DNA from 3 places in the Nocardioides panaciterrulae genome. Region 1 is predicted to be linked to each of the others. Evidence: predicted binding sites of a transcription regulator. Region 1 holds the regulator's gene; each other region holds the start of a gene.
The links. The regulator LexA, encoded in region 1, represses DNA repair genes until DNA is damaged. The targets are predictions, from matches to a motif close to TCGAACANNTGTTCGA.

Region 1 (9,864 bases):
CCGCCGTACCCCGGCCGGGAGTAGGTGATCATCCGCAAGCCCTGCCGCCGCGCGGCGTCCTCGAAGCGGGCGAACGGGACCGCGGCGCTCGGCGAGCCACTGTGGTAGAGCCAGGCCAGGCCGTCGGGATCGCCGCCGGTGAGCACCTCCAGCACCCGGCCGTCGTCGGTCGTCACCTCGAGGTAGTCGACGTGCTCGTCCATCCTTCTCCCGTCCTCGTGCCCGGTGGGCGGTGCGCCCGCCCCCGATGGCGTACGGCGCAACCGGTCCACCTTAGGGCCCGCGAGGGCCGATGGCTGTGGAACTCCGTGGAACGGGTGTCCGTGGCCGCGGTTAGGGTTCTCGGGTGCCCCCGACCTCCGCCGCCGACAGCGACTCCACGACCGCCCCGAGCTCGGGTGCCGGCCGCGTGGGCGCGGTGCTCGAGGGCGCCGTGGCGGCCCTCGGCGGCCGGCGCCGCGACGGGCAGGTCGCGATGGCCGAGGCGGTCGCGGAGTCGATGCGCGAGGGCCGGCACCTGCTCGTCCAGGCCGGCACCGGCACCGGCAAGTCACTGGCGTATCTGGTCCCGAGCCTGCTGCACGACCAGCGGGTCGTGGTCGCCACCGCGACGCTCGCGCTGCAGCACCAGCTCGTCGAGCGCGACCTGCCCCGCCTGGTCGAGGCGGTGGGGTCGCAGGAGGGCGTCGACGCGTCGTACGCCGTGCTCAAGGGCCGCTCGAACTACGCCTGCCTGCACCGGATCCGCGAGGGCGTGCCCGACGAGCAGGGCGCGCTGGTGGAGATGCCGGCCGGCTCGATGGGCCAGAAGGTCCTCGAGCTGCGGTCCTGGGCCGAGGAGCAGGCCGAGAACGGCGGCTCCGGCGAGCGCGACAACGCCCCGCGGCACACCGACCGCGAGTGGCGGCAGGTCAGCGTCGGCCACCGCGACTGCCTCGGCGCGGCGAAGTGCCCGTTCGGCCAGGAGTGCTTCGTCGAGCTGGCCCGGGAGAAGGCGCACCGCTCCCACCTGATCATCACCAACCACTCGCTGCTCGCGATCGACGCGATCGAGGGCGTGCCGATGATCCCCGACTACGACGTCGTCGTGATCGACGAGGCCCACGAGCTGACCGCCCGGGTCACCCAGGCCGCGACCGACGAGCTCTCCGCGCCCGACGTGGAGCGGGCCGCGCGCCGCTCGCAGCGGTTCGTCGAGGGGTCCGAGGCCGACGACCTCGCCGACGCGGGGGAGACGCTGCGCGACGCGATCGACGGCTGCGACCCAGGCCGCTTCGAGCGGCTGCCCCAGCACCTGGCCGACGCGCTGGTGCTGGTGCGCGACGCCGCGCGCGCCTGCCTCTCGGCGTACCCCCGCGAGAGCGACGCCGGTGACGCCGACGCCGGCCGCACCCAGGCGCGCGGCACGGTGCAGGAGGTCTTCGCGTACGCCGAGCGGATGGCCGCCGACCTCGAGTCCGACGTGCTGTGGCTCTCCGAGGGGGGCAGCGGCGGGCAGAGCCGGGTGCCGCCGCGGCTCTGCGTGGCGCCGCTGCAGGTCTGGGGCCCGATGCGCGACAAGCTGCTGACCGACAAGACGGTGGTGTTCACCTCGGCGACGCTGATGCTCGGCGGCGACTTCAACTCGGTGGCCGGCAGCGTCGGGCTGAAGCCCGGCGAGCGGGTCACCGAGGGCGCCGCGGGCGCGGCGGTCGGCGGCGCGCTGTCCGAGCACGCGCTGCCCTGGCGGGGGCTCGACGTGGGCTCGCCGTTCGACTACGGCCAGCAGGCGATCCTCTACGTCGCCCGGCACCTGCCGCCGCCCGGCCGCGACGGCCTCGGCAAGGCCCAGCTCGACGAGATCGTCGAGCTGGTCGACGCCGCCGGCGGCCGCACGCTGGGGCTGTTCTCCAGCCGGCGGGCGGCCGAGGCCGCGGCCGAGGTGGTGCGCGAGCGGCTGCCGCACCTGACCACGCTGGCCCAGGGCGATGCGCAGCTGCCCGAGCTCGCCCGCCAGTTCGTCGAGGACCCGCACACCTGCCTGTTCGGCACGCTGAGCCTGTGGCAGGGCCTCGACGTGCCGGGCGAGACCTGCCAGCTGGTGCTTATCGACCGGATCCCGTTCCCGCGCCCCGACGACCCACTGATGAGTGCCCGGCAGAAGGCGGCCGACAAGGCCGGCGGCAACGGGTTCATGCAGGTCGCCGCGACCCACGCCGCGCTGCTGATGGCGCAGGGCGCGGGACGGCTGATCCGCACCACCACCGACCGCGGCGTGGTCGCGGTGCTCGACCCGCGGCTGGCCACCGCGCGGTACGGCGGTTTCCTCAAGGCCAGCCTGCCCCCGATGTGGACCACCACCGACCCGGCCGTGGTCCGCAAGGCGCTGGCCCGGCTGGCCGAGGGGTAGCGCGCCTCAGTCGACCGCGAGCTGCGCGCGGCGGTTGGCCAGCGCCCCGTCCGGCGGCCCCATGCGGCCCCGGCGGTCGCGGTCGGCGCGGACGGGCAGCCCGTCGGCGACCATGAAGCCGGTGACGATGACCAGCCAGCCGACCAGCACGTCGAGGACCCAGTGGTTGCCGGTGCCGACGATCACGACGGCGGTGCCGACGGCGTAGAGCCAGCCGAGCACCTTCACCCACGACCAGCGGGCGTGCCGGTGCAGCGCGATCGCGCACCACAGCGCCCAGCCGGCGTGCAGCGAGGGGAAGGCCGCGAGCTGGTTGGTCAGGCCGCCGAGCCCCCGCGGCGCGGAGGCGTCGGTGCCCCACCAGCCGGCGGCGGCGTGCAGGTCCAGCACGTCGACGTAGCCGCCGAGGAACCGCGGCGGAGCGGTGGGCAGCATCAGGTAGATGACCAGCCCCAGGATCGTGGCGATCGCCAGGGCCCGGCGCGCCGGGAGGTAGGTGTGCCGGCCGCGGAGGTAGAGCCAGACCAGCACGGCGAAGGTCACCACGTAGTGCAGCGCGGCGTACCAGTAGCTTCCGAGCAGCCCCAGCACCTCGTGGGCGCTGAACAGCTGGTTGAGCGGGACCTCCCAGTGGAGGCCGAGGTGCTTCTCGATGTGCAGCAGGCCGTGCGCGCGCTGCAGCGCGGGCGTCATCGCGGTGTCGGCGAGGAGCCGGGAGAGGCTGTAGCCCAGCCACAGCACCAGCACGAGCACCAGTTCGAGCACGCCGCGCGTCAGGCGCGGGTACCGCTGTCGGACACCCGCGATCGCGGTCAGGGACGGCATGCTCACGTGAAAACTCTCCGGGAAATCAATGGTTGTGCAAACCCAGTATTACCCGGAGGTCATCCTGAGGAGGACATTACGTCCCAACCGTCACATCCGCCGTAGGACCGCGGTCACCTTCCCGAGGATCGTGGCGTGGGTGCCGTCGATGGGGTCGTAGGCCTGGTTGTGCGGGAGCAGCCACACCTGGCCGTCCTTGCGCTGGAAGGTCTTCACGGTGGCCTCGCCGTCGATCATCGCGGCCACGATCTCGCCGTTGACCGCGGTCGGCTGCTGGCGGATCACGACGTAGTCGCCGTTGCAGATCGCTGCGTCGATCATCGAGTCGCCGGAGACCTCGAGCAGGAACAGCTGGCCGTCGCCGACCAGCTGCTTGGGCAGCGGGAAGACGTCCTCGATGCGCTCCTCGGCCAGGATCGGGCCGCCGGCGGCGATCCGGCCGACGACCGGCACGTACTGCGCGGCGGGCATCGCGTCGCCGACGCCGGTCTCGTCGTACGACGTCTCCTCGGCGGCCGAGATCGAGCGCCGGGCCGCGAGAACCTCGGGCAGGAACACCTCGATGGCGCGCGGCCGGTTCGGGTCGCGCTTGATGAACCCCTTCTCCTGCAGCACCCGCAGTTGGTGGGAGACGCTGGAGGAGCTCGTCAGGCCGACCGCGTCGCCGATCTCGCGCATGCTCGGCGGGTAGCCGCGGCGCTCGATGGAGTTCTTGATCGTGCTCAGGACCCGCTGCTGGCGCGGCGTCAGCCCGGTGGCGTCCGGCGGGCCGTCGGGCAGCTGCGTGACCTTGTCGGACGGCGTCTTCTTCGGGGCCATGCGGCTGCCTCCATGTCGTGCGGGCGGGCGGCCCGGTGGTGCGGGCGACGTCCCGACGGTAGCGGAACCGGCCGGATGATTCAAACACCTGTTCGAAGGCGTGTCGCCTTGACGGACCGGGCTGTCGCGGCCTCCGCCGCGTCGGTCTCCGCCCGTTGCGGCAGACTCCCCGCATGGCCAGAGCGAGCGGTGCGGCGCACCCTGCCGCGGGTGCGCGCGGGGAGAGCTGTGTGGTGACCGGTGGTGCCCGCGGGATCGGGCGCGGGATCGCCGAGCGGATGGTCGCGCGGGGGTACGCGGTCGTGCTCACCGACGTCGACGCCGCGGGCGCGGTCCGCACGGCCGGGGAGATCGGCGCGGTCGCCGGGCTCGGCCTCGACGTCCGGGACCCCGAGGCGCACCGGGCGGCGGCGGTCGAGGCAGCGTCGTACGGCGTGCTCACCGCCTGGTTCAACAACGCCGGGGTCGGCGATGACGGCCGGCTCGCGGAGCTGTCGGAGGAGGCGGTGCGCCGCCTGGTCGAGGTGAACCTGCTGGGCACCCTGTGGGGGATGCGCGCGGCGCTGGCCGCGTTCGCGGAGTCCGGGCGCGGCGGCGACGTCGTGAACACCGCGTCGCTGGCGGGGCTCGGGCCGGTGCCGGGCTACTCGGTGTACGCCGCGACCAAGGCCGCGATCGTCTCCGCGTCGATGTCGTGCGACGTGGAGAGCCCGCGCGGGGTGCGCGTGCACGCGCTGTGCCCGGACGGCGTGCAGACCGCGATGCTGGACGGCCAGACCCCCGGTGGCCTGGGCAACCTGCTGGTGCTCTCCGGCGGGCGGATTCTCGGCGTCGACGAGGTCGCCGAGGCGGCGGTCGCGCTGGTGGGCTCGCGCCGGGTGGTCCGCTCGCTGCCGCCGTGGCGCGGCGGTGTGATCCGCGCATCGGCGTTGGCGCCCTCGGTGACCGCGAAGGCGCTCGGGGTCTTCGTCGCCCGGGGCCGCCGCGCCCTGCAGCGCCGCGCCGGCAGCAACTGACCGGGGCCGGCCATTCGGGACTGTCCACAGGCGGTCTGGCGGGGCCTTCCCAGGTCGTGGGTCCTTCCGTAATGTGCATTTCCGCGGCCCCTCGCCGGGCCGCGGCTTCGGGGGAAGGATCCGTGGATGGAGCGCTCTCGGTCGGCGTTCGCCGCTCTCGGCCTCCTCCTCGCCTGCGCCCTGGGCGGGTGTTCGTCGCAGGATCCGGTGCCGAAGGTCGCGCCTGCGTCGGGGATGTCGGAGTCGGCGTCGGCGTCGGCGTCGGCGAGTGCGACGCCGTCGGGACCGGTGAAGCCGGTCATGCCGGCGGCTGCGAAGAAGCACACCGCGGCTGGGGCTGAGGCGTTCGTGCGGTTCTACTGGGAGATGGCGGACTACGCCCAAGCCACTGGCGATACATCCGGCCTGAGCCATCTGGGGAGCCCCGGCTGTAAGGCGTGCCACGGTGGGATAAGGGCGATTGATGTCCTGTATGAGCAGGGGGGACGGATCCGCGGTGGCGGCACCTCGCTCTCCGGGTTTCACACATTCCGGGTGTCTGTCGACCCGCCGACCTATCAGGTGAGGGTCGCGATCCGAAACAGCAAACAGGTGGTCCAGCGCCCCGGCGACAAGCACGATGAGGTCTATCCGCCAAGCGTTGTGCACGCTCGCTTTCTCGTTGACCTGCTCGACACCCATTGGTCAATCGGCTATTGGGAGGACGTCTCCTAATGCTGATGCGCTTCATGTCGTCGGCTCTACCGGCCCTGCTGCTGATCACGACTGCGGCGTGCCACCCGGCCTTCGCTGACGGCTCGACCGAGGCCGGTTCTCGTGGCAACTTCTTCTACGTCGGCGCCTCGGCTGAACAGTACGAGGGCGGGGCAGCGAATGGTGCACGGTCGACGGGCGTCGCCGAGGGTGTGTGGCACCAAGAGATCGCTTGTGCCGAAGGTGGCCTGGCTCTGTGTGCAGACGTCATGGTCTGCCCGGACGGAACGCCAATGACCAGATGGCTGTTCGTGGGACCCGATGGCAGTTTGCGCGACTCCTACTATTCGTGTCCGACGCAGACGGGGCCTGCACCTCAGCCGCAGATCACGCAGGCGTTGGTGCTCCAGGCGCTGCGCAGGGTTGGCCTTCCGGGGTCGCAGCTGAGGGTGCAGCCGCCGGGTGGGGAGACGCTGGTCAACTTCCGGACCAACTTCTACACCGAGCAGGAGCCGTTCACCAGGACGGTGCAGCTGCTGGGTCGCAGGGTCGATCTGCGGATCTGGCCGAGCCAGTTCCACTGGCGGTTCGGGGACGGCGCGGACCTGGCCACCTCGAACGCGGGGGCGCCCTACCCGGACCTGCAGATCACCCACGCCTACGAGTCCAAGGGTGGTGTGAGTCCGAGCGTGGACACGACCTACGCGGCGCAGTTCCGCGTGGATGGCGGAGCGTGGCGAGACGTCGACGGCACCGTCACGATCCCCGGCAGCCCGGTCCGGCTGCAGGTGCGGACCGCGCGGCCGGTGCTGGTCTCCTACCAGTAGCGGTTTGGGGCGGATCGCAAGCACCAGAGGGGTGGGATCCGCCGCAAAGGAAGTCGGCCCTCGTCCGGCTACCGCCCGGCGAGGTCAGTGACGTCCGGCCAGGTCACGCTGGACCCGCCGGGCGATCTCGAGCAGGCAGCCGCGATAGCCGCCCTCCTCGTCAGCGAGTGACAACTCGCAGCCCAGACCGTCGAGGAACGCCTCGAGCTCCGCGTCCGTGTGATGCGTGCGCAGGACCCAGGAGACCTCGTCAGGAAGCAGCGGAGCCAGCTGGGGAGCCCCGGCGACAAACGCATCGACGTTGTCCCAGAGGTCGCCCAGCAGGTCGAAGTCCTGGTGGAAGTAGGCCCTCATCAGGTGCTCGAGTGCCGGCGTCTCCATCCTTCGTCCTCTCATCGGGTCACGGCCTGGGATAGGCGGTGTGGATGCGAAAACCCTCGGGCATCCCGGCGTCCCGCACAAGGACGACCCGGACGCCGGTGACGTCGAAGAGCTCGCCGGCACGATTGGCGGTCCTGCCGGTCACGGATCCGAGGTCGGCCTCCAGTGCCAGGACCCTTTCCGAAGACGAGCGCCACGCGTCGAGCTTCTCTCGTTCAGACCTGAGGACTCGGGCGACTACCCGCTCTGCGGTGTCCTGGTCGGGGAACGTCGAGGCGAAGCGGAGCTTGGGCTCCCGGGACAGTCGCTCGACCAGTTGCTCGTCCTTGCGGGCGACATGTCTTGCCAGGAGGTGGCCGCCGGCGTCCTCGTGCTGCTGCAACCAGCCCCTCCCGCGCGTCCACCACAGTCGCATCTCACCTCGTTCGCCCTGGGCGAGCGACCGGGCAACGGCGGCCTCCCTGAACTTCACGAGGTTCAGTCGCGTGGTGCTGAGAGCGTCCCGCGCGGCGCGGACGGTGGTGGCGCAGCCCTCGGCCAGCACGCGGAGGGCCTCGAGCAGGGCCGCGAACCGGGGTGACTCCGCCGCCACTCGGGCGGCGACCGCGGCCAGGCCGGCCGCGGTGCCGGCGCCGCCGGTGAGGAAGCCGAGGGCGACGGAGATGACCACGCCCTCGACGACCTGCTCCAGCACCCAGCCCGCCAGGTCCAGGATCTCGGCGTGCTTGGCCTCGACGGCGTCGGCGTACGTTTCGCAGGACGTCGCCAGGGCGGTGAGAGCGGACGCCACGTCCTCGGTGTGGGCCCTGAGGCGGGCCGTGGCCCCGAGGGCGAGGGGAACCTCGGGGGAGCGCTCGAGCCACAGGCCGCGGGCGGCGCTGTCGCAGCAGCCGATCGGGTCGGCCAACGCGGTGGCGGCGGAGCGCCACGCCGCCGCGGCGCGGCGCAGCCGGGCGGCGTCGGCGGTGGGCCAGGCGAAGCCCTGGAGGTGGTCGAGGATCCAGTCGACCTGGGCGGGCAGGGCGGGCAGCGCCGTCGCGCCGCGGGCAGGAGGCGGCGTGCCCGGCAGCACGCTCACATAGCCGTGGTCGGGCAGCCGGTCCCCGTCGTACACGGTGGCGCCGCCGATCACCGCGCGGGCGTTCGCGCGCGCATGGTTGGCCAGCGTCGCGTGGGTGAGCCGCCCGAGCCCGGCGTACGACGCGACCAGGTCGGCCAGCGAACCGACCGCCTCGGCGGCGGCAGCGTCGTACGCCGCGGCGAAGTCGAGCGAGGTCGAGTCGTCGCCGGCCATCCCGCCGCACCCGGCCAGCGTGGCGACCAGGCGGGTGTGGGCCAGGGCGGTGAGCTGGTTGGCCTCGGTGAGGGCGGTGCTCGCGGTCCGGTAGCCACCGCCGTCGATCTGCAGCACCACCATCGGCGTGCCTCCAGAGCCGGACCGGAACCAGGACGACCCCACGATGCCGCCCATCGGGCCGGCGTGGGGGACCGAGACGCGATCTGTGGATAACGCCCGACGACACGTTGACGACGTCGGTCGTGATTCGAACAAATGTTCGTCAGATGCTTGCGTCGTTCGAACACCTGCTCTAGCCTCGTACATACGTTCGATCGAACGTTTGATCGAGGATGTGACGGTCGACCGGTCCAGACCAGTCTTCCCCGGACTGTCGGTGGCCGCCACTAGACATTCCTCGACAGGCAGGCCGAACCGATGACCCAGGCAGACCGCCGCTTCCCCAGGAGGTCCCGATGAGCACGATGACGATGAGCACCACGATGAGCAGCAGCTACGCCGCCCCCGGCCGCGAGGCGCGTCCCGTCCGCGGCCTCCCCACCCCACCGGTGCGGCAGGCGAGCGGAAGCGGCCAGGTGCGGCTCACCCGGCGCGGCCGGGCCGTGGTCTTCGCGCTCGCGCTGCTCGTGGTGCTGGGTCTCGGCGTGCTGTGGGCGGCCGGCTCGGTGGCCACCGAGCAGGCCGGGCAGCCCGAGCCGACTCGGGTGGTCATGGTCGCCCCGGGCGACACCCTGTGGCAGATCGCGGCCGACATCGCCGACGACGGCCAGGTGCGCGCCATGGTGGACAAGATCGAGCACCTCAACGCGCTCGACTCCGCGGCGCTCCAGTCCGGCCAGCGCCTCCAGGTGCCGCTGCACGGCTGAGCTCCGCGCAGCGACCGCAAGACTTCCGCCAGTCGACCTCGACCCCGGCTGGCGGAACCGGGGAAGACGAGGGGCGGGGCCGCGGTGGCCCCGCCCCTCGCGGCTTCCCAGCAGCCGCCCGGTCCGCCCATTTCGAGGGCTCGACCGAGTCAGCCGGCCCGACGTACCCAGCGGGCCGCGGGCGCAGGTTCAGCGGGCGGCGCGCCGCCCGCCCACCGGGCGCGGCGCGGCCGGTGGCTCCTCGGGCGCCGACGGGTCACGGGTGACCCCCAGCCTTCGCAGCAGCCGGGCGAGCAGCATCAGTCCGACGAACAGGCATGCGACCGCCCCCAGCGACGCGATCCCGAGGAACATCCAGGCGCCCGAGTCTCCGTCGCGGGCGGCCGAGCCGAAGTCGATCGCGGCGTACACCAGGTAGCCCCACGCCACCACCGCCAGCGTCACGCCGAGCGCGAGCCCGAGCAGTGGCCGGCTCAGCGACGGGCCCTGTCGAGGCGCCCGCCTCGGACCTGCGCGCTTTCCCCGAGTCGCCACAGCCGCCATTGTGGCCGATCCTCGCCCGACGCGTGGCGCCGGGCTGAGATTCGCACCGCCGGCGGAGCCGGGCGGAAAAGTCAAGGTCCTTGCGCCCGGACATGCGTCGGGGATCTGCCCTAGGCTGTGACTCGTGGTGCAGGGAAGGACCCCGCCGGCGGGGGACGCCGGGGGACAACTGGACGACGTACCCCACGAGCCGCTCGGCCACCTGTCG
Region 2 (9,864 bases), 1.2 Mb from region 1:
CGGCCATGGCCCGCGAGAGGTCGGCGAAGACCTGCTTGCCCTCGCCGCCCAGGGTGAGGTTGACCTGCCAGCTCACGGACTGTGCCGGGATGCCGGCGCTGGCGCTCTTCAGGTCGGTGCCCTCGATGGCGGCCGGGGAGAGGAGGTACTTGGTGTGCGCGTCGTCACCGGTGCCGCAGGTGACCAACGGCTGGGTGGGGTCGTCCTTGACCGGCTGCTTCGCCGGACAGCTGTAGGCGTTGAAGGCCTTGATCGCGGCCTGGCCGGGGCTCTTCATGAACGCCAGCGCCGCCTGGGCCGGGGAGTCGCCGGCCGAGGGGGCCGGCGAGGACGAGGCGCCGGCGGAGTCGCTGGCCGAGGGGCTCGACGAGGCGCTCGGGCTGGACGAGGCGCTCGGGCTCGTCTTGGCGTTCTTGCTGTGCTTGTCGGCCATCAGGAAGGGCGGCCGGTTCTTGCTGGAGCTCGTCGCACCCTCGTCGGAGCTCTTGCCGCCGGAGCCCTTGCCGGCCGAGCCCTTGCTGGCCGGGCCGGAGGACGAGCCCCCGCCCGCGGTCGACGGCGAGCTGCCCGCGCCCGGCAGGGTGGCCGCGCCGGACGGGGCGCCGCTGCCCGCGGGCGAGCAGGGGCCGGTGGAGCCGCTCGGGCTCTCGGTGCACGCCACGGTGCGGAACCGCAGCTGGGCCTGGCGCTTGACGGTGTCGACGAGGTCGCGGCGGGTCTTGCCCGGGATCTCGACCACGATCAGGTTGCCGCCCTGGGTCGTGACCTCGGCCTCGGTGATGCCGGAGCCGTTCACCCGCTGGTCGATGATCCCGCGCGCCTCGTTGAGGCTCTGGGCGGTGGGGCTGCCCTTGGCCTGGAGCTGGATGCGCGTGCCGCCCTGGAGGTCGAGGCCGAGCACCGGCTTCCAGGTGCCGCCGAGCGCCACCAGCCCGTAGGCGATCACCACCGCCAGGAAGAACACCACCAGGGTGCGACCCGGGCGAGCGGTCCTGCGTGCCATGTCAGTTCTCCTCCGGACCGCGCTCGGCGGTCCCTGGCTGTGCCACCTGCCCCACGGCACCGCGGACGACCTTGACGGTCACGCCCTCGGCGATCTCGACGTGGACCTGGTCCTCGCCGGTGTCCCGCAGGATTCCGAAGATGCCCGAGGTGAGCATCACCTCGTCACCCACCTTCAACGAGGCCTGCATGCGCCCGAGTTCCTTCGCCCGCCGCTGTTGCGGGCGGATCAGCAGCAGCCAGAACAGCAGCGCGATCGCCACCAGGGGCAGGAGCGAGACGAGCTGGGACACGCGAGAACCTCTCGAGCAGGGAGAAATGGTGGGTGTGCAGGGTCGAGCCGTGCCGACCGACGGGAAAGTGTAACTGCGACTGTGACGCAGGCCGCTATCGGCCGCACGGGCGCGTCGGACCTCCCCCGCCAGGGCGGCGGCCAGTGCGCGACCCGAGCCCGACCGGAGCCCGACCGGCCACCGGACGAGGCGTCGGACAGGCGGCCGTCAGCCCTCGAAGAGCGGCGCGTCCACGCTCGGCGCCGCCACGACCGGGGCGGCGAGGCCGAGGTGCTCCCAGGCGGCCGGCGTCGCGATGCGTCCCCGCGGGGTGCGCGCGAGGAACCCGTTGCGCACGAGGAAGGGCTCCGCGACCTCCTCCACGGTCTCCCGCTCCTCCCCCACCGCCACGGCCAGCGTGGACACGCCCACCGGTCCACCGCCGAACCGGCGGCACAGCACGTCGATGACGGCGCGGTCCAGCCGGTCGAGCCCGAGCTCGTCGACCTCGTAGAGGTCGAGCGCCGCCTGGGAGACCGGTCGGGTCACGACGCCGTCGGCCTTGACCTGGGCATAGTCGCGGACCCGGCGCAGCAGCCGGTTGGCGATCCGTGGCGTGCCGCGCGAGCGGGAGGCGATCTCGGCCGCCCCCTCCCCGGTCAGCTCCACACCGAGCAGGCCCGCGGAGCGGTGCACGATCCGGTCGAGCTCGTGAGGCTCGTAGAACTCCAGGTGCCCGGTGAAGCCGAAGCGGTCGCGCAGCGGCCCGGGCAGCAGGCCGGCCCGGGTGGTCGCCCCCACCAGCGTGAACGGCGGGATGTCCAGCGGGATCGCCGTGGCCCCGGGGCCCTTGCCGATCACCACGTCGACCCGGAAGTCCTCCATGGCCATGTAGAGCATCTCCTCGGCCGGGCGAGACATCCGGTGGATCTCGTCGACGAAGAGGACGTCGCCCTCGTTCATGCCCGACAGGATCGCCGCGAGGTCGCCGGCGTGGGTGATGGCGGGGCCGCTGGTCAGCCGCAGCGGCGAGCCCATCTCGCCGGCGATGATCATCGCCAGCGTGGTCTTGCCGAGCCCGGGCGGCCCCGAGAGCAGGACGTGGTCGGGCGCGCGGCCACGGCGCCGGGCGGCCTCCAGGACCAGTCCGAGCTGGGCCCGGACCCGGGACTGGCCGACCACCTCGTCCAGGGTGCGGGGGCGCAGCGCCGCCTCGACGGCCCGCTCGTCGCCCTCCGCCTCGGCCGCGGTCAACGACCGGAGGTGGGTCTCCTCGGCGGCCGCGAGCTCCTCGTCGTGCATGCGCTCAGGCCCTGCTCAGCGTGCGCAGGGCGGCACGCAGCAGCGTCGCCACGTCAGGGGCGTCACCGGCCTGCGGGGCCACCGCCTCGACGGCCTTCTCGGCGTCGCGGGCCGGCCAGCCGAGGCCGACCAGCCCCTGGTGGACCTGGTCACGCCACGGGGCGGCGGCGGACGTGCCCGGCGCCGTCGTACGCGCCCCGACCGGCGCGCCGATGCGGTCCTTCAGCTCGAGGATGATCCGCTGCGCGCCCTTCTGGCCGATCCCGGGCACCCTCGTCAGGGTCTTCACGTCGTCACCGGCGACCGCGCGGCGCAGCTCGTCCGGGCCGAGCACGGCCAGCATCGCCTGGGCGAGCTTCGGCCCGACGCCGGAGGCGGTCTGCACCAGCTCGAACACGGTCTTCTCGTCCTCGTCGAGGAAGCCGAAGAGCGTCAGCGAGTCCTCCCGGACCACCATGCTCGTGGGCAGCGTCGCCGACTGGCCGGGGCGCAGCGTGGCCAGGGTGCCCGGCGTGCACAGCAGCTCCAGCCCCACACCGCCCACCTCGACCACGGCGCTGGACAGGGTCACGGCGGCCACCTGGCCGCGGACGAACGCGATCATCTGCTGCTCCTCGTGGGTCCTTCCGCGCGCGCCGGCCGGGCGGGCGGGGTGGTACGCGGGGCGGTAGGCGGAGTGGTACGCCGGGCGGCGCCGGCGGCCGCCACGGCGGCGTCGATGCGCGCCTGCGCGCCGCCGCGCCAGATGTGGGTGATGGCCAGCGCCAGGGCGTCGGCGGCGTCGGCCGGTCGCGGGGGCGCGTCCAGCCGCAGGATCCGGGTCACCATCGCTCCGACCTGGGCCTTGCCCGCGCGGCCGCTCCCCGACACCGCGGCCTTGACCTCACTCGGCGTGTGCAGCGCGACCGGGAGCCCACGGCGTGCCGCGGCGACCATGGCGATGCCACTGGCCTGGGCCGTGCCCATCACCGTGCTGACGTCGGAGCGGGCGAAGACGCGCTCGACCGCGACCGCGTCCGGGGCGTACTCGTCGAGCCAGGCGTCGATGCCCTTCTCGATCGTCACCAGCCGCTCGGCGACCGGTAGGTCGGCCGAGGTGCGGATCACGTTGACGTCGACCAGGTGCAGGGGGCGGCCCACCTGGCCCTCGACCACGCCCATGCCGCAGCGGGTCAGGCCGGGATCGATCCCGAGCACGCGCATGCGTCAGCCTTCCGTCCGAACGTGTGTTCGGAGCAACGCTAACGGGGAGCGCGGACAGGACTCCGCAGGACACGCTGGCACGGCTCGGACGAAGACCGCGGCCGGTGCGGGGACGCGTCGCCCCGCGTCGTCACTCCTCCTCGAGCGCCGCCATGACCTCGTCGGGGACGTCGTAGTTGGCGAAGATGTTCTGCACGTCGTCGAGGTCCTCGAGCACGTCGACGAGCCGGAACATCTTGGCCGCCGCGTCCTGGTCGAGCTCGACCTGCATGTCGGGGCGGAACTCCGCCTCGGCCGAGTCGTAGTCGATGCCGGCGGCCTGGAGCGCCTGGCGCACGGCGACCAGGTCGCCGGACTCGGAGATGACCTCGAAGGAGTCACCCAGCTCGTTGACCGCGTCGGCACCGGCTTCGAGGGTGGCCTCGAGCACGTCGTCCTCGCTGACCATCCGGCCGTCCTGCTCGGCGGGCACGACCACGACACCCTTGCGGTTGAAGAGGAACGACACCGAACCCGGGTCGGCCAGCGAGCCGCCGTTGCGGGTCATGGCGGTGCGGACCTCCATGGCGGCGCGGTTCTTGTTGTCGGTGAGGCACTCGATCAGCATCGCGACGCCCGAGGGCCCGTAGCCCTCGTACATGATCGTCTGGTAGTCGGCCCCGCCGGTCTCCGCACCGGAGCCGCGCTTGACCGCGCGGTCGATGTTGTCGTTGGGGACCGAGGACTTCTTGGCCTTCTGGATGGCGTCGTAGAGCGTGGGGTTGCCGGAGGGGTCGCCGCCGCCCATCCGCGCCGCCACCTCGACGTTCTTGATCAGCTTGGCGAACATCTTGCCGCGCTTGGCGTCGATGACGGCCTTCTTGTGCTTGGTCGTCGCCCACTTGGAGTGCCCAGACATCAGTCCCTCTTCGTCTTCCGTTCGCGCATCGTCACGCCGAGGCCTCTCGCACCAGGTCCACGAACATCTCGTGCACCCGGGAGTCGCCCCCCACCTCGGGGTGGAACGACGTCGCCAGCAGCGGGCCCTGCCGGACCGCGACGATCCTACCCGCGGCGGGACCGTCGGCCACCCGGGCGAGGACCTCCACGCCGTCGCCCACCTCCTCCACCCATGGCGCGCGGATCAGCACCGCGTGCACGGGAGCGGCCAGGCCGGCGAGCTCGAGGTCCCGCTCTGAGGAGTCGACCTGCCGCCCGAACGCGTTGCGCCGGACCGTGACGTCGAGTCCGCCGAAGGTCTCCTGGCCGGCTGCCCCGTCGAGGACCCGGTCGGCCAGGAGGATCATGCCCGCGCAGGTGCCGAAGACCGGCAGGCCCTGCTTGATCCGGTCACGCAGCGGCTCGAAGATCTCGAACGTCCGGGCCAGCTTCGCCATCGTGGTGGACTCGCCGCCGGGGATCACCAGGCCGTCGCAGGCGTCGAGCTCGGCGACCCGGCGGACCGTGACCGGCTCGACCCCGAGCTCGCGGAGGACCCGCAGGTGCTCGCGGACGTCGCCCTGGAGCGCGAGGACGCCGATGGTGGGTGCGGTCACCAGCCGCGCTCGGCGAGCCGGTGCGGCTGGGGGATCTCCTCGACGTTGAGGCCGACCATCGCCTCGCCCAGGCCGCGGGAGACCTTGGCGACCACGTCGGGGTCGTCGAAGAAGGTCGTGGCCTTCACGATCGCCTCGGCGCGCTGCGCGGGGTTGCCGGACTTGAAGATGCCCGAGCCCACGAACACGCCCTCGGCGCCCAGCTGCATCATCATCGCCGCGTCCGCCGGGGTGGCGATGCCACCGGCGGTGAACAGCACCACGGGCAGCTTGCCGTGCTCGGCGACCTCCTTGACCAGCTCGTAGGGCGCCTGCAGCTCCTTGGCCGCGACGAACAGCTCGTCGGGCGAGAGCGCGGCGAGACCGCGGATCTGCTTGCGGATCGTGCGCATGTGGGTGACCGCGTTGGACACGTCACCGGTGCCGGCCTCGCCCTTGGAGCGGATCATCGCCGCGCCCTCGGTGAGCCGGCGCAGCGCCTCGCCCAGGTTGGTCGCCCCACACACGAACGGCACCGGGAACGCCCACTTGTCGATGTGGTTCTCATAGTCGGCCGGGGTCAACACCTCGGACTCGTCGATGTAGTCCACCCCCAGGCTCTGCAGCACCTGGGCCTCGGCGAAGTGGCCGATCCGGGCCTTGGCCATCACCGGGATCGAGACCGCCTCGATGATGCCGTCGATCATGTCCGGGTCGCTCATCCGCGAGACACCGCCCTGGGCCCGGATGTCGGCCGGCACCCGCTCCAGCGCCATCACCGCCACCGCCCCGGCGTCCTCGGCGATCCTGGCCTGCTCGGGGGTGACCACATCCATGATCACCCCACCCTTGAGCATCTCGGCCATCCCACGCTTCACACGCGTGGTGCCGGTGCCGTTCTCGGGGGTCTCGAGGGGGGTGCTGGGGGTGTTCTCGGGGGTGTCGACCATGACGTCTATCGTACGGCGACACGCCGGGCCGGACCCATTCGGGGAGCGCGTGTGGACACGGTCCCGGTGCGGTCCCCGACCTGGTTCTCAGGCCGTCGGTTCCACCGGCGGCAGTGCCAGGGCCTGCTGGCGCACGACCCAGATCCGTTGCACGACCGTGATGGTGCTGGCCGCGGCGAGCGCCCACAGGGTGACGTACATCAGCACCGGCAGGTCGAAGATGGCCGAGAGCCCGGTCATCACCAGGATCGCCACCAACCGGTCCGCACGCTCGGCGATGCCGACCTTGGCCTGGAAGCCGAGCCCCTCGGCCCGCGCACGGGCGTAGGAGGTCACCGCGCCCATGACCAGGCAGACCAGGCTGAGCACGAGGTAGAGCCGGCTGTCGCCGTCGCCGGCGAAGTAGAGCGCGAGGCCGGCGAAGATCGCGCCGTCGCCGATCCGGTCGAGGGTGGAGTCGAGGAAGGCCCCGAACGGGCTGCTCTTGCCGGTCAGCCGGGCCATGTGGCCGTCGATGAGGTCGCTGAAGACGAACAGCGTGATCACCAGGACGCCGGTGAGCAGCATCCCCTGCGGGAAGAACACCAGCGCCCCGGCACTCACGCCGATGGTGCCGACGAGCGTGACGGCGTCGGCACTCACGCCCAGTCGGATGAGCAGGCGGGCGATCGGCGAGAAGAACCTGGTCCAGAAGGCACGGAAGCGTTCGAGCATGGTGGCCGCAGGCTACCGGTCCGGAGCGACCACCTCGCGCATCAGACCAGTTCGGGCAACCTCAGGTGCGCCAGCGCCAGCTCGAACTCGGCCACGTCGAGGAACTGGACGTCGGCCTCCCTCGCCGCCTGCTCCCGGATCGAGGCCGCGGCCTCGCGGCTGCCCTCGAGCGCCTCGCGGGAGTCGAAGACGACCGTGCCGCAGGTGCGTCCACGGCCTCGGTCGATGAGGAAGCTCGCGCTGCAGAACCCCTCCATCGTCTCCACCCGCGGCAGCACCGTCGAGCGCCACATGTCGCCGACACCGTCCATGTCGGTGGCGCTGGTCCAGGTGATGCGACAGCAGGCGCCCGGCGTGCTCGTGTGGTCACGGTGCATCACCGCGACCTCCCACTCCTCCACGGTGGCTGGCCCGCCGAAGATCTCGGTGGCCCGGTTGCGCATCGGCATGACCGACGCCGCCGTGGCCAGCATGGACTGCTCGCTGTCCCAGGCGGTGGTGGCGATGCCGCGGCCGGACTCGCGGTCGACGACCAGCGCCATGCCGAGGCAGCCGTCCATCGCGGTGACGGTGGGGAGGATCGAGTCGCGCACGTGCGTGATGCCGGCGTCGATGGCGGCCGGGTCGCCGTCGATGGTCGTGGAGCGAACGAACATGGGATCTCCTCGGACCGGGGGCGACACCCCTGCGGCGCCGCCGCTCCCACCACGATGCGTCCGGCCCTGGGCTTGCGGCAATCACCAAGTCGGACCAGTCCGGTCACCGTGTCGAGCGGCGGACGATCGGCCGGCTCATGAAGACCGCGGTGTCCGCGCCCGGGTGGTCGCCGTACATGGTCTGGTCGAGGCCGACCAGGCGGAAGCCCATCCGCTCGTAGGCCCGGATCGCCGGGACGTTGTCCGTCTGGGTCTCGAGCCAGACATGTCGAGCGGCTGCGGCTCGGTGGCTGTCGATCGCCGCGCCGAGGAGCGCCGTTCCGACACCCTGCCCCCGAGCCGCCGCGTCGACGTACATGTGCAACAGCACCAGGCGCCGGTTCCACCCGCTGAGGGCGGTCGCCGTGAAGCCCATGACGCGCCCAGCGCGGACCGCGACGAACGCGTCGTTCCACGGAGGCGGAGCCTCGTCGAGATACCCCGCCAGGTCGTGACTCTTCGTCCGGGGCGTCGGGAGTGTCGACTCGGACCACCCGAGCCGCCCGTCGACCAGACGGAGTTCCGCCACCGAACGCACCTCGGTGTGCACGCCCAGAGCCACCACGAGGGCCCGGTCGGAGCGCTCGTAGGGCCGGACCAGCATGCCGGCAGGGTAGCCACGAGCGGGCGCACCGGGGTGCGCGACCCGACACACCCGGTCAGCCGCGTCCGGCCAGCGCCTCGCACGCCTCGGCCACGGCCGTGGCCGCCCCGGCGACCGACCAGGTCACGCCGCCCGCCTCGACCTGGCGGGCCACCCCGCCGACGCCGCGGATGATGGCCGCCCCGGGCAGCCGGTCCCAGTCGGCGACCCCGTGCTGGAAGCTCACGCCCAGCTGGCCCTGCGCGATCGCGGTGGCGTCCATGCTGGCGGAGCCGAGCATCCGGAGGGTGGCGACCCTCGACGCCACCCGCGAGAACGCCGCCACCCGCGGGTGGTCGTCGTACGGCGGGTGCAGGTAGGTGCTCGCGCACGTCTCCCCCAGGCTGACGTCGACCAGCGCGGCCATCGGGGCGCCGTTGCGCGTGGACGGCAGCTGGGGGCCGCCGACGAACAGCACGTCGTCGTGAGGGTGGTAGATCGCCCCGAGGAGCACGTCCTCGCCGTCCACCAAGGCGATCGCCGAGCACCACCAGCTCAGGCCCCGGTGGAAGTTGTAGGTGCCGTCGACCGGGTCGATCACCCAGGAGCGGCCACTGGTGCTCGTGCGGTCGGTGCCCTCCTCGCCCAGGATCCCGTCCTCCGGCCGTTCGCGGCCGAGGCGCTCCACGACGAGGCGCTCGGCCGCGTGGTCCGCGTCGGTGACCAGGTCCGACACCGAGGTCTTCTGCTCGGCTTCGAGCCCGCCCCGGCGCATCCGGGCCGCGAGCCGGCCGGCCTCGCGGACCAGCTCGCCGGCGAGCGCCGCATCCGCGGCCAACGACGGCAGCGAGCCGGTCATCCGGCACTCCCCCACGCCTTCGCGAGCAGTTCCCGGGTGTCGGCCAGCAGCTCGGGCAGGGTCTTGGTGCGGCCGATGATCGGCATGAAGTTCTGGTCGCCGGGCCAGCGGGGCACCACGTGCTGGTGCAGGTGGGCGGCGATGCCGGCGCCGGCGATGTAGCCCTGGTTCATGCCGATGTTGAAGCCCTTGGCCCCCGAGACCGCCCGCACCACCCGCATCGCCTCGCGGGTGAGGTCGCTGATCTCCGCGGCCTCGGCGTCGGTCGTCTCGGTGTAGTCCGCGATGTGCCGGTACGGGCAGACCAGCAGGTGCCCCGGGGCGTAGGGGTAGAGGTTCAGCACGGCGTACGCCAGCTCGCCTCGGTGCACGACCAGCCCATCGGCGTCCTCGAGCCGCGGGATCCGGCAGAACGGGCACTCCCCCGCGGTGTCGTCCGCGGGCTTGTTCTCACCCCGGATGTAGGCCATCCGGTGCGGCGTCCACAGCCGGTCGAGCCCGTCGGGTCCGCCGATCCCGTCCTGGCGCACCGTGCCTTCGTCGACGTCCTCGTAGCCCTCCATGGCTGCCGATCCTAGGCTCACTACGGTGGGTCCCATGGACACCGCCCTGCTCCGCCCCGGGACCCCCGAGGACGCCGCCGAGGTCGCCGAGGTCTGGCACCGCGGCTGGCACGACGGCCACGCGGGCCACGTGCCCGACGGCCTGACCGCCGCTCGGACGCTGGCGGCCTTCCGGGACCGCGCCGCGGCCGCCGTCGAAGTCACCAC
Region 3 (9,864 bases), 1.9 Mb from region 1:
GATGCCGATGACGAAGCAGACGCCGGCGACGATGGCCCGGCGACGAGCCGAGCGCCTCAGCGAGGTGCCGCGCAGCGTGGAGGCGAGCTTGGGATCCTCCTCGACCAGCGCGCGCTCCATCTGCTCGAGCAGTCGGAGCTCCTCTTCCGAGAGCGGCACCGGTTCCTCCACGGTCGACTCAAGCCAGAGCAGTGGCGCTGGTAGGGGGTGGCATCAGCCTGACTCAAGTCTAGGCAGCGGCTGGTGATCCCGGTAGCCGGGAGGGGAAATTCATGACGGATCGGTGTCCGGGGACGTCCGGCGGGTCACCGGGGGCTCACGAGAGCAGGCTGGCCGGGCGCACCGCCGCGGAGCCGAACCGGCGCGCCGCCCGGTCCACGGCCCGGTCCGCCTCCGACCAGCCGTGCTCGCGCTCCCCGAGGACCAGTTGCCGCTGGACCGTCTCCCGCGGCACCAGGCCCTCGACCCGCACCCCCACCAGCCGGAGCCGGGCCCGCTGCAGGCCCAGGGCGTCGTACAGCCGGACGGCGGTGCGGTAGACCTCCTGCGTCACGTCGGTGCCCTCCGGCAGGGTCCTGGACCGGGTGATCGTGGTGAAGTCGGCGAAGCGCAGCTTGAGGGTGACCGTGCGGCCGGCCACCCCCGCCACCCGCATCCGGCCGGTCACCCTGGCCGAGAGCCGCAGCAGCTCGCGCAACACCACCTCCCGGTCGTCGGTGTCCCGATCGAAGGTCTCGTCGGCCCCCATCGACCGGTCCGGCTCGTCCGGGCCCCGGCGCGCGGTGACCACCCGGCGATCGGTGCCCCAGGCGAGCTCGTGGAGGTGGCTGCCCAGCCCGGCGCCCACCGCGCGCTGGAGGGTGCGCAGGGGGATGTGGGCGACGTCGCCGACGGTGACCAGGCCCAGCCGGTGCAGCATCGCCCGGGTCTTCTCCCCCACCCCCCACAGCTCCCCCACGTCGAGGGGGTGCAGGAAGGAGGTGATCTCCTCCGGCGGGACCACCAGCACGCCGTCGGGCTTCGCACGCCGGCTGGCGAGCTTGGCCACCGACACCACGGCCGCCACCCCGACCGAGCAGGTGATGCCCTGCTCGTCGTGGATGGTCGCCCGCAGCTGCTCGGCGATCTCCAGCGGAGTCCCGAGCCGGCGCGCCGCGCCGCGCACGTCGAGGAACGCCTCGTCCAGCGACAGCGCCTCCACCAGCGGGGTGACCCGGCGGAAGCACTCCATCACTGCCGCGGAGACCTGGCCGAGGAGCTCGAAGTCGGGCGCGAGCACCACGGCGTGGGGACACATCCGCCGGGCCCGGGTCATCGGCATCGCCGAGCGCACCCCGTGCAGGCGGGCGGCGTAGCTGGCCGAGAGCACCACCCCCCGGCTGCCGCCCCCGACGATCACGGGCCGGTCGTGCAGGTCGGGCCGATCGCGCGTGGCCACGGACGCGTAGAAGGCGTCCATGTCGACGTGGAGGATCGGGCACCGCAGGGACGGGTCGGTCATCCGAGCCTCCCGCAGCAGGATCCCCCGCGGCAGAGCCGAGTCGGCGGAAATGTTCGGAGGAGCGAAGCGGGGGAGGACATTTGCGCCGACTCGGCGAGGTGTCCACGGCCTGCGAGCCGGGAACGGGCCTTCAGCAGAGGGGGTCTGCCTGAACCGCAACCACCGCGGCTGCAGACAACTCCCCCGAGTCGGCTCCGCTCATCGCTGCGCGATGAGGTGCACCTGGGTCGCGAGCGGGAGGTACTCGGGTCGCTCGGCGACGGCGCGCTCGAGCTCGACCAGCGCCGCGGTGGCACCGGGCTCGAGGTCGAGCAGCGAGCCGGGCACCAGGTCGGCGAAGATCCGGATCCCGTGGGCCGACACCGGCTCGAAGCCGGCGTCGCCGAGCAGGGTGTCGAGCTCCTCGCGGGTGAAGCGGCGCCCCGACCGGCCGGCGGCGGTGGGGTCGTCGAGCAGCGCCAGGGCCTGACCGAAGTGGCCGGCCATCGCCCGGGCGACCACGGCGGCGTGCCGCTGGGCGACCAGCAGGCTGAGAGCGCCACCGGGTCGCAGCACCCGGTGGATCGACGCCAGCGCGGCGGCGGGGTCGTCGACGACCTCGAGCACCCCGTGACAGAGCACCATGTCGGCGCTGTCGGGGCCGACGAGGTCCAGCAGCGTGGAGAGGTCGCCCTGCTGGCCGGTGACGGTGACCCCGCGCTCGCGGGCGCGGCGGTCCAGCGAGGCCAGCGCATCGGGGCTGGGGTCGACCACCGAGACCCGGTGGCCGAGCTCGGCCACCCGGACGGCGAACCCCCCGGTGCCACCGCCGATGTCGACGACGTCGCGGGGCTCGTCCCCGAGGACGGGCAGCAAAGCCTCCCAGACGACGGCGGTACGGGCAGCGCCCCTGCGTTCGCTGGGTCGTTCGCCGGGTCGTTCGTTGGGTCGTTCGCCGGGTCGCTCGCTGGATCGGACGCTCTCGGGCATGCCCCACACCCTAGGGCCTCGGCCGGGAGGGACGCGGGGACGGGACGGCTCATCCGGGGCTCCCGGAGCTGCGATGCCACAGCTTGCGCGCAACATCCTTCGTGGACTCCCCCGCCGGCTTGACGTCGGCGTACGGCGAGAGCTTGAACCCGCTGGAGTGCACCAGCACCCGGCGCCGGCCCATGCCGCCGGCCGCGCTGGGGTGGTGCTCGGAGTCCTCGCCTGCCCCCTCGCCCGCGCCGGTCCCCGGGAACGACTGCGGCCGAGCCATCACCGGCCGGGTGGCCCGGCTCTCGGCGGCACCGGCGACGGCTTCCTCGATCCCGACACCGGTGAACCCCTCCGGCACCACGGCCATCACCTCGTGGACCGCGGCCAGCCCCTCAGGGCCGCCGCCGTGGGCGCGCCACAGCGCGAACAGCTCGGGCAGCTCCCAGCAGCCGGTGGCACGCAGCGAGACCCCGCGCCGGCCGGTCCGTCGCAGCACGCCGCGGACCACCAGCAGCCAGGAGTGGAACACGGTGGCGGCGTACGGGCCCTGGGCGTCCTCGAAGAAGGTCGCGTCGACCGGGCCGGTGGCGTCGTCGAGGGTCAGGAAGACGACCCGTCGCCCCGACCGGATCGGCGGGGTCTGGGTGGCGACCTTGACCCCGGCGACCAGCAGCTCGGAACGGCTGCGCCGGAGGAGCAGGTCGCGGCTGCGGGTCACCCCGAGCTCGTCGAGGAACCGGCCGTAGGTCTCCATCACGTGCCGGCTGGCGTCGAGGCCGAGGATCTCCAGCTCCGCGCGCATCTTCTCCTCCGCGGTCATCTCCGGCAGGCCGCCGGCGATCCCGTCGGAGCCCGGCTCGTCGCCGAGGTCGAGGGTGAGCTGCACCGAGGTGACCGGGGGCGGCGGCGGGGTGGCGCGCGACTGCGCCGACGCGCGCGCCCACACCCCCGCTCGGGTGGTTCCTGAGGAGGCGAGGGACGAGCCGTCTCGAAGGGCGAGCGGGTGCCGCTCCAGCGCCGGGGCGGCCTCCCGGGTCGCCGGGTCGGTGCTGTTGCGGGCCGCGGCGTCCAGCGCGCGCGCCCGGGCCGGGTCGACCGCGGCGGCGACCCGGCGTCCGGCCAGCCCGCGCCCCCGGCCGGCCCGCTCGACCGCGCGGGTGTGCCGGTCGAGCTCGGCGACCTGCAGCAACAGGTCGCGCCGGGTCACCCGGCCACGCCGGCGGACCTCGCCCTCGGGGCCGGCGGGGCCGCCGCCGATGCCGTGCACGGAGTCGAGGCCGCCGGCGAGCACCAGCCGCTCCACGATCGGCCGGGACACCCGGGCGCGGTGCCAGAAGTCGGTCAGCGAGTGGTAGGGCCGGGCGGCGACGATGCGCTCCACCTCGGCCTCGCTGATGCCCTTCACCTCGGCCAGAGAGAGGCGGATCCCGTAGTCCCACTCCTGCCCACGAGCGGCGCCGGAGCGCCCGTCGAGCGACGACACCGCCGCGAGAGGCCGCGGCTGGAGTCGCTCGACGGCGTACTCCTTCTCGCTGGCGTTCACGTCGAGCCCGAGCACGGCGATGCCGAGCTGGCGAGCGTCCTCGAGGATCAGCCGCTTGGGGTACATGCCCGGGTCGTGGGTGAGCACGCCGGCCAGGAAGTGGGCCGGCCAGTGCGCCTTGAGCCAGGCCGACTGGAAGGTCGGCAGCGCGAACGCCGCGGCGTGGGCCTTGCAGAAGCCGAACGACGCGAACGCCTCCAGGATCCGCCAGATCCCCTCGACCACGGGCAGGGAGTAGCCCTGGGCCAGCACCCGGGGGAAGAACCACAGCTTGGTCTGGGCCATCCCGTCGGCGTCACCGAGCGCCCGCCGGGCCTCGTCGGCCTCGGCGTAGGAGAGCCGGGCGAAGCGCGCGATGATCTCGATGACCTGTTCGTGGAAGACCACCACGCCGTGGGTCTGGCCGAGGATCGGTCGCAGGTCCTCGTGGAGGTACGACGGAGCCCGCCAGCCCTGCTTGGCGTCGAGGTACGGCGTGATCATGTCGCTCTTGACCGGCCCGGGCCGGAACAGCGAGATGTCGGTGATGATGTCCTCGAAGGACTCGATGCCGGACCTGCCGACCAGCTCCCGCTGGCCGGGCGACTCGATCTGGAAGACGCCCAGGGTCCGGGCGCTCGAGATCATCGCGTAGGTCTCGGCGTCGTCGAAGGGCACCTGCTCCTCGTCGTCGAGGTCGATCTCCACGCCGTCGACGCGCCGGATCTCGGTGAGGGCGTGGGCCATCGAGGACTGCATCCGGATGCCGAGCACGTCGAGCTTGAGCAGGCCGAGGTCCTCGACGTCGTCCTTGTCGAACTGGCTCATGGGGAAGCCGGCGTAGGACGCCTCCACCGGGGTGCGGTCGAGCAGGGTGGCGTCGGAGAGCAGCACCCCGCACGGGTGCACGGCGATGTGGCGGGGCAGCCCGTCGAGCCGCTCGACCAGCCGGAACATCAGGTCGAGCCGCTGCTCCCCCAGCCCGCTGGCGCGCAGCTCGGGCAGCTCGCGCAGCGCCACCCGGGCGTCGCGGGCCCGGATGTGCGGGAACGCCTTGGCGATCGCGTCGATCTCACCGGGCGGCATGCCCAGCGCGGCGCCGACGTCCCGCACGGCGTGGCGGACCCGGTAGGTGTCCATCATCGAGACGCACACGCACCGCTCCCCGCCGTAGCGGTCGAGGATCCGCTCGTAGACCTCCAGCCGGCGGGCGGACTCGACGTCGACGTCGATGTCGGGCAGCGCCTGGCGCAGCGGTGAGAGGAACCGCTCCATGAGCAGGCCGTGGCGGATCGGGTCGACCCCGGATATGCCGAGCAGGTAGTTGACCAGGCTGCCGGCGCCCGAGCCGCGGGCCGCGCAGCGCACGCCCATCTCGCGGATCAGGTCGGTGACGTCGCCGACGGTGAGGAAGTACGACGCGTAGCCGAGCCCGCGGATCATCTCCAGCTCGTCGTCGAGCCGCTTCCAGACCACCTGCCTCGGCGCGGAGCCGTAGCGGTCGCCCAATGCGCTCTCGCACCGGGCCCGCAGCAGCGCGTCGGCCGGGCTCGCCCCCGGGGTGGGCCGGCGCGTGGCCTCGCCGCCGGCGAGCCGGAACTCCGGGAAGTGCACCTCCCCCAGCCCCAGGTCGGCACGGGGGTCCAGCGCGCACCGGTCGGCCACCGCGCGGGTGCGGGCGAGCAGCCGCCGGGCCTCTGCGGCCGGGTCGGCGGCCAGGCCGGCGAGCCGGCAGACCTCCTCGGCGACCTCGGTCATCTCCTTGCCGGACTTCAGGTAGCCCTCGGCGTTGCCCCGGTCGACGTGGCGCCGGTCCAGCGCGACCAGGCGCCGGGCGGCGTCGAGGACGTCGACGGTCGGGGCGTCGGCGCGGTCGGCGTAGCGGACCGCGTTGGTGAGCACCGTCTGCAGGCCGGCCTCCCGCGCCTGCACCGCCATCCGGGCCGCGTGGGGCGCGCTCCCCGGCCCCCAGCCCCCGCCCGTGGCGCCGCGCCGGTGGGAGACCAGCTCGACGAGCAGGTCCTCCGCGGGCACCAGCGCGCGCCACGGGGCCAGGGCGGCCCGGGCCAGGTCGTCGCGGCGACGCGCCGCGGCGGTCCCCAGCTCCGAGGCCGGCCCCAGCAGCACCAGCAGGTCACCGGAGCCGAGCAGCTCGGCCACCTCCGGCAGCCCGGGGTCGAGCACGGGGGCCCCGCGCTCGCCGGCCAGGTGCGTGGCCGAGACCAGCCGGCACAGGGCCGCCCACCCGGCCCGGCCGGCGGCCAGCAACGTCACCCGGGGCAGCCGGGGGTCGCGGAAGGCGCCGCCCCGGACCGGGGTCCGCGGTCGCCCGGCCGGTTGCCCGTCCGGTCGCTCGCCGGGCAGGACCGGCCGGTGGGCGAGGTCCACGCCGAGCACCGGGCGGACCCCGGCGGCCAGGCACGCCTTGGCGAACTTCACCGCGCCGTAGGTGCCGTCGCGATCGGTGAGCGCGAGCGTGTCCATCTCGTGCTCGACCGCACGCTCGACCAGCGTGTGCGGGTGTGACGCGCCGTACTGCAGGGAGTAGCCGGAGGCCACGTGGAGGTGGGGGAACGGGTCGGTCACGGCTCGCCTCAACTCACGTGCCGGACCAGCTGGACCGCCGCCGGGGCGTGCGGGACCAGCCCGAGGCACTGCTCGACCACCGCGAGGAAGCGGTCCGCGTCACGGACCAGGTCGTCGGCCTCGCGCTCGCTCACCGCCCGGGTGGAGCCCGCCTCCGCGGCCGCCCGCTTGGCGGCGCCGGCGGCGAAGAAGTGGGCCCACTCGGCCAGCTCGGGGGCCACCTCGGCCAGCAGCACCCAAGCATTCTTCTGGGAGGCGCTCCTCTGCGGACGCCGGCGCGGGGCCGGCTGGGCGCGCGCCGCCAGCAACGCGGCCGTGGCCCGCAGCGCCGCCACGTGGGCGCAGGCGTAGCGGGTCGGCACCTCGGTGGCGGCCATCGCCTCGCTCAGCGACTCCGCGGCCCGCGCCAGGTAGGAGTGGGTCGTGGCCGGCAGGGCGTAGGGGTTGGGGTTGGGGGTGGGATTGGGGGTGAGGACGTCCATGGCTCCTCCCCTCAGTCCACGCAGCCGACGAGCTGCCAGCGCCCGTCGGACCAGTCGAAGGAGAGGTCGAAGACCCCGCCGCCCCCGGAGATCCCGTCACCGGCGGCCGGCCCGGCACCGCGGCCGGCCTCGACCCGCCAGAGCTCGCGCTCGACCAGCAGGTCCCCCGCCGGCCCCACGGCCCGGTCCCCCTCCCGGGCGTCGTCGGAGCCGACCACCGCACGCACGCCGGAGGACTGCCACCACGGCGCCGTCTCCACCCAGTGCGCGAGCACGGCGCGCACCTTCCACAACCGTCCGCGCCAGAGGAACTGCTCGGGTCCCTCCACGCCTGTCACCAGTCCCCGTCGTACCTCCACGGGGTCGTCGTACCGCCTCATCCGTGCCGCCTCCTGCGCCCGATCTCGACCCCGGACACCGACCCGGGGCCCGCAGGCCCGACCGCCGGCCGGCCCGGGCCTGCCCGGGCCGGCCCGGTGGGGACGGGGTCGAGGTCGCCCCCACCAGGCGGAGTCGAACGTTTGTTCGAACTACTCCGAACGGTACACCTCGCCACGGACAGCCCGTCAACACCGATCGGGGACTGGGGACTGGGACTGGGCGCGGGGACCGAGGATCGGCGTCGGGCACGCCGAGGACCCCGTCCTCCCGGGCGGGGTCAGGTGGTCGGGACAGGCCTAGGCGGAGGGCCGCGTCGGCGCCGGGTCGGACTCCCAGGAGCCGTTGACGTAGGCGCTGGTCGCGGGCAGCCAGAGGCAGACCAGCAGGGCGAGGTCGAGCGCCACCCACACCACGGGGAGCACCAGGAACAGCGTGGGCGGGTCCGAGCGGAGCCCCGCCAGCGACACCACGGCCATGAAGATGCTCAGCCCGCTGAGCGCCAGCCGCGCCCAGGGATGCCCGCCGCGCAGGAAGCTGACCAGCACCCCCGCGAGCAGCGCGAAGACGCAGAAGAGGACGATCGCGACCGGCACGAACGCCGGTGGCTGCAGCGCGCCGCCGACGTCGGGGTGGCCGGTCTCCCAGGACCGGACGAGCCGGTCGCGGTAGACCACGGTCAGCAGCGCGGTCAGGCCACTGAGCACCACCATCGCGGCCAGGACCCCGATCGCACCGCTGATCGAGCGCGGCTGCTGCCGTCTCATGCACTCTCCTCTCCCGCACGACCGGTGACGGCGCGTGCGGAACTCGTGACCGGAACTCATGACTGGAACTCGTGGGCCGGAACCCGCGGATCGGCGGCCCCGCTTCTCGCTAGGGTCGCAGTATGACCACCGAGCACCCCGCGATCACCCGATTTCGAGACGAGCACCGCGCGCGGGGCGGCACCGGTGAGATCGTCATTCTCCCCGACTCGGTCCACACCGCCGCACTGGCGGCCGCCGCGCTGGGCTGCGAGACGGGTGCGATCGCCAACAGCCTGCTCTTCGACGCCGCCGGCTCCCCCGTGCTGATCCTCACCTCGGGCGCCCACCGCGTCGACACCGTGCGGGTGGCCGAGCGCCTCGGGCTCCCCGCGCTGGAGCGGGCCACGCCGGAGTTCGTCCGCGAGCACACCGGGCAGGTGATCGGCGGGGTCTCCCCCCTCGCCCACCCCGCACCGGTCCCGACGTACCTCGACTCCTGGCTGCAGAAGTACGACGTGGTCTGGGCCGCCGCCGGACACCCCGCGGCGGTGTTCTCCACGTCGTACGACGAGCTCCTCGCGCTCACCGGCGCGACCGTGGTCGAGGTCGAGTGAGCCGGGGCCGACCATGGAGATCTGGCTGAACCCCGCCTGCTCGAAGTGCCGCACGGCGGTCTCGGAGCTGGAGGCCGCCGGCGTCGGATACACCGTCCGTCGCTACCTGGAGGAGACCCCGACCGCCGGCGAGCTCGGCGAGGTGGTGACCCGGCTCGGGCTCGAGCCGTGGGACATCGCCCGCGAGAAGGAGGCCCGGGAGGCGGGCATCGACCTGCCGCGCGACGCGTCCGCCCGCGAGGCCTGGCTGGCCGCGCTCGCCGAGCACCCGCGCGCGATCCAGCGTCCGATCCTCACCGCCGACGACGGCACCACCGTGGTCGGCCGCGACGCCGGCTCCCTGGCCCGGGTGATCGACGCCGAGCGGCCCGGCTGAGCCACCGCGCCGTAGGGTGCACGCCATGGCGCGGGTCGTGGTGCTCGGAGGCGGCTTCGGCGGCATGGCGGCGGCGGCACGACTCGCCAAGCTCGGCCACCAGGTGACGCTGCTGGAGCGCGCCGGACAGCTCGGCGGTGCCCTCGCCGAGGTCCGCGCGGACGGCTTCGCCTGGGACGGCGGGCCCACCAGCGCGCTGCTGCCGGCCGTGGTGCGTGACCTGTTCCGCAAGTCCGGGCGGCCCCTGGAGCGCGAGCTGGAGCTGGTCCCCCTCGAGATCATCCGCGAGCACCGCTTCGAGGACGGCACCTCGCTCGCGCTCCCCGGTGGGTCCCGGGGGGCGCAGCTCCGCGCCTTCGACGCCCTCGGCGAGGGGCTGGGCCGGCGCTGGACCGATCACGTCCGCGCGCACGCCGAGGTCTGGGACGTGCTGCGCCGCAACTACCTGGAGCACCCCTGGGACCGCGACGACCTGTCCCCGGAGCTGGCACCGGTCCTCGCGAGCCGGCAGTCCCTGCGCCGCAGCCTGCGCAAGGCGTTCCGCGACGAGCGGCTGCGGCTGGTCGCCGGCCACCCGTTCGTCGCCGAGGGGCACGACCTGCGCGACGTGCCGGCCTGGCTCGGCGTCACCTCCTACGTCGAGCAGCGCTTCGGCGGCTGGACGCTCGTCGGCGGCATGACGGCGCTCGCGGCCGC

Region 2: a site for LexA is predicted at 3,795-3,810, ahead of ruvC (crossover junction endodeoxyribonuclease RuvC). Genes of this name have one in related genera too.
Region 3: a site for LexA is predicted at 7,565-7,580, ahead of BJZ21_RS07715 (DUF6504 family protein). Genes of this name have one in related genera too.

What each region holds. Positions count from the first base shown of each region.
Region 1 covers NZ_JACCBG010000001.1:3,532,688-3,542,551, reverse strand. The annotation lists gene BJZ21_RS16835 (alpha/beta fold hydrolase) at 1-203, opposite strand, end outside; gene BJZ21_RS16830 (ATP-dependent DNA helicase) at 476-2,389, shown strand; gene BJZ21_RS16825 (phosphatase PAP2 family protein) at 2,396-3,214, opposite strand; gene lexA (transcriptional repressor LexA) at 3,305-4,033, opposite strand; gene BJZ21_RS16815 (SDR family oxidoreductase) at 4,207-5,049, shown strand; gene BJZ21_RS16810 (DUF6318 family protein) at 5,176-5,763, shown strand; gene BJZ21_RS16805 (hypothetical protein) at 6,192-6,569, shown strand; gene BJZ21_RS16800 (contact-dependent growth inhibition system immunity protein) at 6,654-6,950, opposite strand; gene BJZ21_RS16795 (RNase A-like domain-containing protein) at 6,970-8,421, opposite strand; gene BJZ21_RS16790 (LysM peptidoglycan-binding domain-containing protein) at 8,703-9,113, shown strand; gene BJZ21_RS16785 (hypothetical protein) at 9,303-9,647, opposite strand; gene BJZ21_RS16780 (ATP-binding protein) at 9,781-9,864, shown strand, end outside.
Region 2 covers NZ_JACCBG010000001.1:2,324,526-2,334,389, forward strand. The annotation lists gene secD (protein translocase subunit SecD) at 1-1,003, opposite strand, end outside; gene yajC (preprotein translocase subunit YajC) at 1,005-1,295, opposite strand; gene ruvB (Holliday junction branch migration DNA helicase RuvB) at 1,503-2,576, opposite strand; gene ruvA (Holliday junction branch migration protein RuvA) at 2,581-3,180, opposite strand; gene ruvC (crossover junction endodeoxyribonuclease RuvC) at 3,177-3,779, opposite strand; gene BJZ21_RS10965 (YebC/PmpR family DNA-binding transcriptional regulator) at 3,910-4,677, opposite strand; gene pdxT (pyridoxal 5'-phosphate synthase glutaminase subunit PdxT) at 4,709-5,317, opposite strand; gene pdxS (pyridoxal 5'-phosphate synthase lyase subunit PdxS) at 5,311-6,243, opposite strand; gene pgsA (phosphatidylinositol phosphate synthase) at 6,331-6,957, opposite strand; gene BJZ21_RS10985 (antibiotic biosynthesis monooxygenase) at 6,999-7,613, opposite strand; gene BJZ21_RS10990 (GNAT family N-acetyltransferase) at 7,717-8,256, opposite strand; gene BJZ21_RS10995 (inositol monophosphatase family protein) at 8,312-9,094, opposite strand; gene BJZ21_RS11000 (HIT family protein) at 9,091-9,657, opposite strand; gene BJZ21_RS11005 (GNAT family N-acetyltransferase) at 9,692-9,864, shown strand, end outside.
Region 3 covers NZ_JACCBG010000001.1:1,644,937-1,654,800, reverse strand. The annotation lists gene BJZ21_RS07740 (DUF3040 domain-containing protein) at 1-159, opposite strand, end outside; gene dinB (DNA polymerase IV) at 317-1,501, opposite strand; gene BJZ21_RS07730 (methyltransferase domain-containing protein) at 1,700-2,470, opposite strand; gene BJZ21_RS07725 (DNA polymerase III subunit alpha) at 2,520-6,569, opposite strand; gene BJZ21_RS07720 (SAV_6107 family HEPN domain-containing protein) at 6,578-7,051, opposite strand; gene BJZ21_RS07715 (DUF6504 family protein) at 7,063-7,431, opposite strand; gene BJZ21_RS07710 (hypothetical protein) at 7,729-8,196, opposite strand; gene BJZ21_RS07705 (YbaK/EbsC family protein) at 8,319-8,792, shown strand; gene BJZ21_RS07700 (ArsC/Spx/MgsR family protein) at 8,806-9,168, shown strand; gene BJZ21_RS07695 (phytoene desaturase family protein) at 9,194-9,864, shown strand, end outside.